DNA from 3 places in the Streptomyces sp. SCL15-4 genome. Region 2 is predicted to be linked to each of the others. Evidence: riboswitches for the same ligand, from Rfam matches in the RefSeq annotation. Region 2 holds a riboswitch; each other region holds the start of a gene.
The links. Region 2 has a riboswitch for thiamine pyrophosphate ahead of SCK26_RS11125 (thiamine ABC transporter substrate-binding protein). Riboswitches for the same ligand answer to the same signal wherever they lie in the genome.
Positions count from the first base shown of each region.

Region 1: it holds a riboswitch for thiamine pyrophosphate, as region 2 does, so the genes downstream of both, thiO (glycine oxidase ThiO) here and SCK26_RS11125 (thiamine ABC transporter substrate-binding protein) in region 2, are expected to answer to the same signal.
Region 3: it holds a riboswitch for thiamine pyrophosphate, as region 2 does, so the genes downstream of both, thiC (phosphomethylpyrimidine synthase ThiC) here and SCK26_RS11125 (thiamine ABC transporter substrate-binding protein) in region 2, are expected to answer to the same signal.

Region 1 is NZ_JAOBTQ010000001.1:6,111,305-6,114,612, forward strand. It holds gene pknB (Stk1 family PASTA domain-containing Ser/Thr kinase) at 1-214, opposite strand, end outside; gene SCK26_RS27410 (thiazole synthase) at 329-1,123, opposite strand; gene thiS (sulfur carrier protein ThiS) at 1,127-1,339, opposite strand; gene thiO (glycine oxidase ThiO) at 1,336-2,505, opposite strand; TPP riboswitch at 2,503-2,613, opposite strand; gene SCK26_RS27425 (hypothetical protein) at 2,667-3,017, shown strand; gene SCK26_RS27430 (FAD-dependent oxidoreductase) at 3,095-3,308, shown strand, end outside.
Region 2 is NZ_JAOBTQ010000001.1:2,641,397-2,644,704, reverse strand. It holds gene SCK26_RS11135 (cytochrome P450) at 1-967, shown strand, start outside; gene rlmN (23S rRNA (adenine(2503)-C(2))-methyltransferase RlmN) at 1,017-2,123, shown strand; TPP riboswitch at 2,147-2,254, shown strand; gene SCK26_RS11125 (thiamine ABC transporter substrate-binding protein) at 2,338-3,308, shown strand, end outside.
Region 3 is NZ_JAOBTQ010000001.1:4,348,264-4,351,571, forward strand. It holds gene SCK26_RS19020 (YibE/F family protein) at 1-1,283, opposite strand, end outside; TPP riboswitch at 1,365-1,542, shown strand; gene thiC (phosphomethylpyrimidine synthase ThiC) at 1,535-3,308, shown strand, end outside.

The DNA of each region.
Region 1 (3,308 bases), 3.5 Mb from region 2:
GGGCGACCGACTTGGCCTCCCGGATGAACCGCTCGACGAAGGCCCCGTCGGCCGCGAGCGCCGGGTGCATCACCTTCAGCGCGAGCACACGGTCCAGGCGGGTGTCCAGGGCCCGGTAGACCGTGGCCATCCCGCCCGCCGCGATCCGCGCGTCGACGCGGTACCGGCCGTCGAGCACCTGCCCGACGAGGGGGTCCTGAAGGGTCGTATCCACGCAGGCGAGTCTACGAGGACCGACCGGCGGACCCGCCCGCCCGTCGCGGACCGCACCGGTACTGAAGCCGACCTGTGACGCGACACACGCGAGCGACGGGGGTCGCGGCACCGGTCAGAACGCGGGGCGCTCCGGGTCCAGCACCGCCAGGCCCTGCGTCGGGGAGGACGCCTCGGCGAGATACCTGCGCGGGATCCGCCCCGCCAGCCGGGCCAGCCGGCCCCCCTCCACGGCGTGCCGCATCGCCGCCGCCATCAGCTCCGGCTCCTGCGCCCGGGTCACCGCCGACGCCAGCATCACCCCCGCACACCCCAGCTCCATCGCCAGCGCCGCGTCGGACGCCGTCCCGGCCCCCGCGTCCAGGATCACCGGCACGCTCGCGTGCTCCACGATCAGCTGGAAGTTGTGCGGGTTGCGGATCCCGAGCCCCGACCCGATCGGCGAGCCCAGCGGCATGACGGCCGCGCACCCCACGTCCTGGAGCCGGCGCGCGAGCACCGGGTCGTCGTTGGTGTACGGCAGCACCGTGAACCCGTCGTCGACCAGCGTCTCCGCCGCCTCCAGCGTCTCCACCGGGTCCGGCAGCAGGGTCCGCTCGTCGGCGATGACCTCCAGCTTGACCAGGTTCGTGCCCAGCGCCTCCCGGGCCAGCCGCGCGGTCAGCACCGCCTCCCCGGCGGTGAAGCAGCCCGCCGTGTTCGGCAGCACCCGGATGCCGAGCTTCTCCAGCACCGACAGCACCGAGCCGTGCACGGAAGCGTCCACCCGGCGCATCGCGACGGTCGTCAGCTCCGTACCGGAGGCGACCAGCGCGCGTTCCAGCACCTCCAGGCTGGGTGCCCCGCCCGTGCCCATGATCAGCCGGGAGGAGAGGGTCAGGTCCCCGAGGACCAGCGCGTCGTCGGCCATGGCTCAGCCTCCCTGTACGGCGGTGAGGACCTCGACGCGGTCGCCCTCGGCGAGCGCGGTCGTCGCCCACCGGGTGCGCGGGACGACGGTCTCGTTGACGGCGGCGGCCACCCCGCGCGGCGCCTCCGTGAGGGTGCCGACCAGCGCGTCCAGCGCGGTGCCGGGAGCGACGCGGCGGGGTTCGCCGTTGACGGAGATGGTGACGGAGTTGCTCATACGGGCTGCTCCAGCTGTTCCGTGGGTGCGGCGCCGAAGCGCCGGGGAGTGAACGGACGTGCCTCTTCCGGAAGCTCGCCGGTGACCAGGGTGTGCGCCAGTACGTCCCCGGTGACCGGAGTGAGCAGCACCCCGTTGCGGTAGTGCCCGGTGGCCAGCAGCAGTCCGGCCAGGGCGGACGGGCCGAGCAGCGGCGCGTTGTCCGGGGAGCCGGGGCGCAGTCCGGCCCGGGTCTCGGTGAGCGGCAGCTCGGTGATGCCGGGCACCAGCTCGTGGGCGTCGCGCAGCAGCTCGTACACGCCGCCGGCGGTGACCGTGGTGTCCCAGCCCAGCTCCTCGCTGGTGGCGCCGACGACCAGCTCGCCGTTCTCCCGGGGCACCAGGTAGACCTGGCCGCCGCGCACCACGGCCCGCACGGTCCGGCTCAGGAACGGTGCGTACCGGGGCGGCACGGTCAGCCGCAGCACCTGCCCCTTGACCGGCCGCACCGGAGGCAGCGCCTCGGCCGGCACGCCCGCGAGGCAGCCGCTCAGGCTGCCCGCCGCGAGCACCACCTGCCCCGCGTGGAGCGCGGTCCCGTCGGCCGTGGTGACTCCGGCGGCCCGGTCCCCGGCCACGTCCAGGCGCTCGGCCCGGACGCGGTGGAACGCCACACCGGACCGCTCGCAGGCGACGACCAGGGCCGCGGCCAGCCGGCGCGGATCGATCTGGTGGTCGCCGTCGACCCGCAGCCCGCCGCGCACCCCCGGCGCGAGCATCGGCTCCAGACGCCGGCACTCCCGCCCGGTCAGCCACTCCGACTCCAGGCCGTGGCGCTGCTGGAGGGCGTGCAGTTCGCGCAGGTGGGCGCGGTCGTCGGCGTCCAGCGCGACGGCGAGGGTGCCGCAGCGGCGGTAGCCGAGGTCGTGGCCGGTCAGCTCGGTCAGCTCGGCCGCGAACTGCGGATAGCGGTGCGCGGACGCCAGGTTCAGGCCGAGCAGGGTCTCCTCGCCGTAGTGCAGCTCGGTGACCGCGGCCAGCATCCCGGCCGCCACCCGGGCGGCCCCGCCCCCGGGTCCGGGGTCCACGACGGCCGTGGCGAGCCCGCGCTGCGCGGCACGCCAGGCCGTGACCAGGCCGATGATCCCGCCCCCGATGACGAGGACGTCGGACGTACGTGACGACATGGGCGGTAAGCCCCTCCCTTCGCCGGCATGACCCGGATCAGGTTCGTACGGTCGGAGGCCGCGAGCCTCCCTCTCAGCCCGGTCGTCCGGGCTCCCGCGAGTGCTTGTACGGTGGCCACCCTAGCCCGCCGTCCTCCTCACCCGTAAGGGAGCCCCGTTTCATGGCCCGTTCGCTCGACGGACTGTTCTTCGCCCCCGTGTCGGACCAGGCCCCGGGCCAGGTGGGCACCCGCACCCGGTTCGCCTACCACGAGAAGGACGGCGAGATCTGGGCCGACTACGCGGGCGGCGATGTCGTGCGCGGCCATCTGGTCGGCACCCGTGAGGGGGACCGGCTGGACTTCCGGTACGTGCAGCTCAGGACCGACGGGACGACCGCCTCCGGGCACTGCGTGTCCATGGTCGAGGAACTGGCGGACGGGCGGCTGCGGCTGGCGGAGACCTGGGAGTGGGAGTCCGCGCCGGGCCGTGGCACCAGCGTTGTGGAGCAGGTCACCGAGCACACCCGCTGACTGACGTTCCGTCATGTGTCTAAGGTGATCGCGTGAGCGAGCAGACACCGCACGAGGGCACGGCACAGGAGCGGCGCGTGGTCGTCGTCGGCGCGGGCATGGCCGGGGTGCAGACCGCGGTCGCCCTGCGGGAACAGGGCTTCAAGGGCCCGGTGACCGTCATCGGCGCCGAACCGCACCAGCCGTACGACCGGCCGCCGCTGTCGAAGGCGGTGCTGCTCGGCACGGCCGAGGGCTCCGCCTTCGACGTGGACTTCGAGTCCCTCGGCGTCGAACTGCGGCTCGGCTGCG
Region 2 (3,308 bases):
GGTCGCCTCGCAGACGGCGGGCCTGCAGTACATCGATCCGCCCCGGCACACGCGGCTGCGCCGGGTCGTCGCCCGGGCGTTCACCGGGCGGAGCATGCGGCGGCTGCGCCCGCTCGCCGAGCGCAGGGCCGCCGAACTGCTGGACGCGATGGCGCGCGCCGGCGCCCCGGCCGACCTCGTGGAGCATCTGCACGGCCCCTTCCCGCTCGCCGTGCTCCGCGACTTCCTCGGCGTCGCCGAGGAGGACCGGCCGGACTGGACCGCGGCCGGTGAGGCCCTGTTGTCGGCGGGCGCCGGGTCCGCAGAGCGCGCCCGGGAGGCCGCGAGGGCGACCCGGGAGCGGATCGCGGGACTGCTCGGGCGCCGCCGCGAGGAACCCCGCGACGATCTCGCCGGAGTGCTGGCGCGGGCCGCCGCCGAGGGCGAGATCACCGAGGACGAGGCGGTCTCCCTCGCGATCGCCGTCCAGGTCAGCGGCGGCCACGCGGTCCGCGGCAACAGCGGCTCGATGATGTACGCGCTGCTCACCCACCCCGGCCACCTCGACCGGCTGCGCCGCGAGCCGGAACTGCTGCCCCGGGCCGTGGAGGAACTGTTCCGCTACGTCCCGCACCGCAACGGCGTCGGCATCCCGCGGATCGCCACCGAGGACGTCGAGGTCGGCGGCCGGCTGATCCGCGCCGGTGACGTGGTCTACAACGCCTACCTCGCGGCCAACCGCGATCCCGGCGCGTTCCCCGACCCCGACACCCTGGACTTCGACCGGAACCACCTCGCCCACCTGGCCTTCGGTCACGGCCCGCACCACTGCCTGGCCGCCGCCATGGCCCGCATGGAGGCCGAGGTCGTGATCGGCTCCGTCCTGGCCCGCTTCCCCGCCATCCGGCTGGCCGTACCTGCCGAGGAGGTCGCATTCCAGCGCCGGGGCCTGATCCGCGGCCCGAAAACCCTGCCGGTCACCTGGTGAGAGCACGCTTTCCGGGTCACCCGGTTGGATCTGCGACACTGGTTGAGCCATGCCTAAGCCCGGAGAACTCACTTTTGTCGCGCCGCGCGGAGCCAAGAAGCCGCCGCGGCATCTCGCCGACCTCACGCCCGCCCAGCGCAAGGACGCGGTGGCCGAGATCGGCGAGAAGCCGTTCCGTGCCAAGCAGCTCTCGCAGCACTACTTCGCGCGGTACGCGCACGACCCGGAGCAGTGGACCGACATCCCCGCCGGTTCGCGCGCCAGGCTCCAGGAAGCCCTGTTCCCGGAGCTGATGACCGTCGTCCGGCATCTGTCCACCGACGAGGGGACCACGCGCAAGACGCTGTGGCGGCTGTTCGACGGGACGCTGGTCGAGTCCGTGCTGATGCGCTACCCGGACCGGGTGACCATGTGCATCAGCTCACAGGCCGGATGCGGGATGAACTGCCCGTTCTGCGCGACCGGGCAGGCGGGACTGGACCGCAACCTGTCCACCGCGGAGATCGTCCACCAGATCGTGGACGGTATGCGGGCGCTGCGCGACGGCGAGGTGCCGGGCGGCCCGGCGCGGCTGTCGAACATCGTCTTCATGGGGATGGGCGAGCCGCTCGCCAACTACAACCGGGTCGTCGGGGCCATCCGGGCGCTCACCGACCCCGCTCCGGACGGCCTCGGGCTCTCGCAGCGCGGGATCACCGTCTCCACCGTCGGGCTGGTGCCGGCCATCCACCGGTTCGCCGACGAGGGCTTCAAGTGCCGGCTGGCGATCTCCCTGCACGCCCCCGACGACGAGCTGCGCGACACCCTCGTCCCCGTGAACACGCGGTGGAAGGTGCGCGAGGTGCTGGACGCCGGCTTCGAGTACACCGAGAAGTCGGGCCGCCGGCTGTCCATCGAGTACGCGCTGATCCGGGACATCAACGACCAGGCCTGGCGCGGCGACCGGCTCGGCCGGCTGCTCCGGGGCAAGCCCGTGCACGTCAACCTCATCCCGCTCAACCCCACGCCGGGGTCGAAGTGGACCGCGTCGCGGCCGGAGGACGAGAAGGCGTTCGTGGAGGCCATCGCCGCGCACGGGGTGGCCGTGACCATCCGGGACACCCGCGGGCAGGAGATCGACGGAGCCTGCGGTCAGCTCGCGGCCACCGAGCGGTAATCTGACCACGTCCACATATCTTCATATTCCGACAGGGGAGCGCCACAGCGCTGAGAGTGCGGCAACCGGGCCGCAGACCCTCTGAACCTCGCCCAGGTCATTCTGGGTAGGAAGTTCGGTCATCACTCAAGCTGTTGCGCCCTGACCGGGCCGTCCTCGCGGCGGCCCGGTCAGGGCCGCGTCTCTTCCTGGCCAACCCCCAGGAGGACATCCAGTGCACAACAAGACCCTCGTGGCCGTGGCGGCGGGGCTCGGCCTGATCACGCTGTCCGCGTGCGGTTCGTCGGGCTCCGGGCCGTCCTCGGACCCGAAGACCGTCACCCTCGTCAGCCACGACTCGTGGAGCGTCTCCAAGAGCGTCGTCAAGGACTTCGAGAAGCGGTCCGGGTACAAGCTCAGGGTCCTCAAGGACGGCGACGCCGGGCAGGCCGTCAACAAGGCGATCCTGACCAAGGACAACCCGCAGGGCGACGTCTTCTTCGGCGTCGACAACACCCTGCTCTCCCGGGCCCTGGACAACGGGCTGTTCCAGTCCTACGAGCCGAAGGGCGCCGGCTCCGTCCGGCCGGAGAACCGCGTCGACCAGGACAAGCACCGCGTCACCCCCGTCGACACCGGCGACATCTGCGTCAACTACGACAAGGCCTGGTTCAGCGCGCACAAGCTGACCCCGCCGCGGTCCTTCGACGACCTCGCCGAGCCGGAGTACAAGAACCTCCTCGTCACCGAGAACGCGGGCACCTCCTCGCCGGGCCTCGGCTTCCTGCTCGGCAGCGCCGCGCGGTTCGGCGACAAGGGCTGGCCGGAGTACTGGAAGAAGCTCCGGGCCAACGGCGTGAAGGTCGTCAACGGCTGGGAGCAGGCGTACTACCAGGAGTTCTCCGGGTCCTCCGAGGGCAGGAAGGCCGGCGGTGACCGGCCGCTGGTGGTGTCGTACGCCTCCTCCCCGCCCGCCGAGGTGATCTACGCCAAGAAGCGGCCCGCGACCGCCCCGACCGGGGTGGCGTACGGCACCTGCTTCCGGCAGACCGAGTACGCCGGGCTGCTGAGCAACGCGAAGAACCCCGCGGGCGGCAAGGCGTTCCTCGACTTCCTGCTCACCCGGGAGTTCCAGCAGGACATGCCGCTGAACATGTTCGTCTACCCGGTCGTCGAGGGCGTCCCCGTGCCGGCCGACTTCACCAA
Region 3 (3,308 bases), 1.7 Mb from region 2:
AGACCGATCGAGCCCACCAGCGTGCGCACGATCTCCTCGGCCACCAGCTCGCTGTTGGCCACGGTCCCCACGCTGCTCTGCGCGATCGAGAACAGCAGCAGCAACGGCAGCGCGGCACCGGCGTAGGCGAGCACCAGGGTGTTGACCACGGACGCGATGTGGTCGCGGCCGATCCGGATGCCCGCCCGGTACAGCCCGCGCCAGCCCATCGACGGGTTGGCCTCGTGCAGTTCCCAGACGGCCGACGTCTGGGTCACCGTCACATCGTCCAGCACGCCGAGCGATCCGATGATGACCCCGGCCAGCAGCAGACCGCTCATGTCGATCGACGGATACAGGCCGTGGATCAGACCCGTGTTGTCGTCCGTGTTGCCCGTCAGCGCGGCCCAGCCGATGAACAGCGACCCGAGCACACCGATCAGCGCCAGCGATATCAGCGTGCCGAGCACCGCCACCGACGTGCGGGCCGACAGACCGTGGCACAGGTACAGGGCGATCAGCATGATGGCACTCGATCCGACGACGGCCACCAGCAGCGGATTAGATCCCTGGAGGATCGCCGGCAGGATGAACAGCGTCAGCACCAGGAAGCTGACGGCCAGGGCGACCAGAGCCATGACCCCGCGCAGCCGGCCCACCACGACCACGGCCACCGCGAAGATTCCGGCGAGCAGTGTCATGGGGAACTTGCGGTTCACATCGGTCACCGCGTACTGCAGGTTCTTCGGTGCCGAGGGCTCGTAGGCGACCACGACCTTCTCGCCCTGGGAGAGCTGGCGCGACTGGTCCGGCTGCACGATCTCGGTGAAGGTACGGCCCTTGTCCTGACCGGTGTCGACCCGGATCGTGGCCTTCTTGCAGGTGCCGTCGGCCTGTTGCCGGGCCGAGCTGCCCTCGGCGGTGGAGGTGTCGCCGGTCGGGGGCACTCCGGAGGCGTTCGCCGACGCGCAGCTCAGCTCGACGACCTGGGTGACCGTGGCCTGCTGGGTCTGACGGTCGAAGCCGACGCCGGTGCGCTTGTGGGCCGGGGTCTGTCCGGGCCAGAGCACCACGAGGCCGACCAGGACCGCCGCGGTGAAGGGGACCAGGACCGCCGCGATGACTTTGCGCAGGTGCAGGGAGACGGGAGCGGCGGGGCCGTGACTGTGGCTGTGGCCGTGCGAGTGACCGTGCCCGGGAGCGGCGGCACGGCCGCCCTCGGAGGCTGCGTGGCCGTGCCCGGCGGCCTGCTCCGAGCCGTCTCGGCGGTGCGGCTCGGAAGGCTGATGGGGGTACTGCTCCATGCTGGTCACCGCCCGATCATCCCAAGAACGCGAGGGGGCCCACTGTTCACCGCGCCATACATGGCGCTAGCGTGGAGGCACCTTTGCACACGCGGGAGCTCGGAGCACCGGGCTGAGAGGGCGCTGACCTCCGTGGTGGCGATGTTTCACGTGGAACAAGCGATGTTCCGCGGGAAGCGTCGGCCTACGGGAACCGCTGCGTCGACCGCCGAACCTGTTACCGGGTAATGCCGGCGTAGGGAGTAGGTCTCATGACCAACAAGGACGCACGCACGCCTGCCTCCGCTCAGGACGACAAGTCCGCGGAGGCCGGGAAGTCCATCGGCTGGCACAAGGCATATGTCGAGGGCTCGCGCCCCGACCTACGGGTGCCGGTCCGTCAGGTGCATCTCACGAACGGGCAGTCGGTCACGCTGTACGACACATCGGGCCCGTACACCGATCCGCTCGCCGATACGGACGTCCGCAGGGGCCTGCCGCCGCTGCGGGAGAACTGGATCATCGCCCGCGGCGACACCGAGGAGTACACGGGCCGGCCGGTCCGTCCCGAGGACGACGGGATCAAGCACACCTCGCCGCGCGGCGGGCTGCGCAACCTGGACGCGGTCTTCCCCGGACGCCCGCGCCAGCCGCGGCGCGGACGTGACGGCCAGGCGGTGACCCAGCTCGCGTACGCCCGCCGGGGCGAAATCACGCCGGAGATGGAGTTCGTGGCCCTCCGGGAGAACGTCTCGCCCGAGGTGGTCCGCGAGGAGATCGCGGCGGGCCGGGCCGTGCTGCCGGCCAACGTCAACCACCCGGAGATCGAGCCGATGATCATCGGCAAACGGTTCCTGGTGAAGGTGAACGCCAACATCGGCAACTCGGCGGTGACGTCCTCCATCGAAGAGGAGGTCGAGAAGATGACCTGGGCGACCCGCTGGGGCGCCGACACGGTCATGGATCTGTCCACCGGCCGCAACATCCACACCACCCGCGAGTGGGTGCTGCGCAACTCGCCCGTTCCCATCGGCACGGTGCCGCTCTACCAGGCGCTGGAGAAGGTCGACGGCAAGGCCGAGGAACTGACCTGGGAGATCTACAAGGACACCGTCATCGAGCAGGCCGAGCAGGGCGTGGACTACATGACGGTCCACGCGGGCGTCCGGCTGCCGTACGTCCCGCTCACCGCCAACCGCAAGACCGGCATCGTCTCGCGCGGTGGCTCCATCATGGCCGCGTGGTGCCTGGCGCACCACAAGGAATCATTCCTGTACGAGAACTTCGAGGAGCTGTGCGAGATCCTCGCCGCCTACGACGTCACGTACTCGTTGGGTGACGGCCTGCGGCCCGGATCGATCGCGGACGCCAACGACGAGGCCCAGTTCGCGGAGCTGCGGACGCTCGGGGAACTCAACCGGATCGCCAGGCGCTTCGACGTACAGACGATGATCGAGGGCCCCGGGCACGTCCCGATGCACAAGATCAAGGAGAACATCGACCTCCAGCAGGAGATCTGCGATGAGGCTCCGTTCTATACGCTCGGCCCGCTGACCACGGATGTCGCGCCGGCGTACGACCACATCACCTCCGGCATCGGTGCCGCGATGATCGCCTGGTGGGGCACGGCGATGCTCTGCTACGTCACGCCCAAGGAGCACCTGGGCCTGCCCAACAGGGACGACGTCAAGACCGGCGTCATCACCTACAAGATCGCGGCGCACGCGGCGGACCTGGCCAAGGGGCATCCCGGTGCGCAGGAGTGGGACGACGCGCTGTCCGACGCCCGCTTCGAGTTCCGGTGGGAGGACCAGTTCAACCTCGCCCTGGACCCCGACACGGCACGGGAGTTCCACGACGAGACCCTGCCGGCCGAACCCGCCAAGACGGCCCACTTCTGCTCCATGTGCGGCCCGAAGTTCTGCAGCATGAAGATCTCCCAGGACATCCGGCGGGAGCACGGCGGCAGCCGGGCCGAGATCGAGGAGGGCATGGCCCAGAAGTCGAAGGAGTTCGCGGAGGCCGGCAACCGGGTGTATCTGCCCC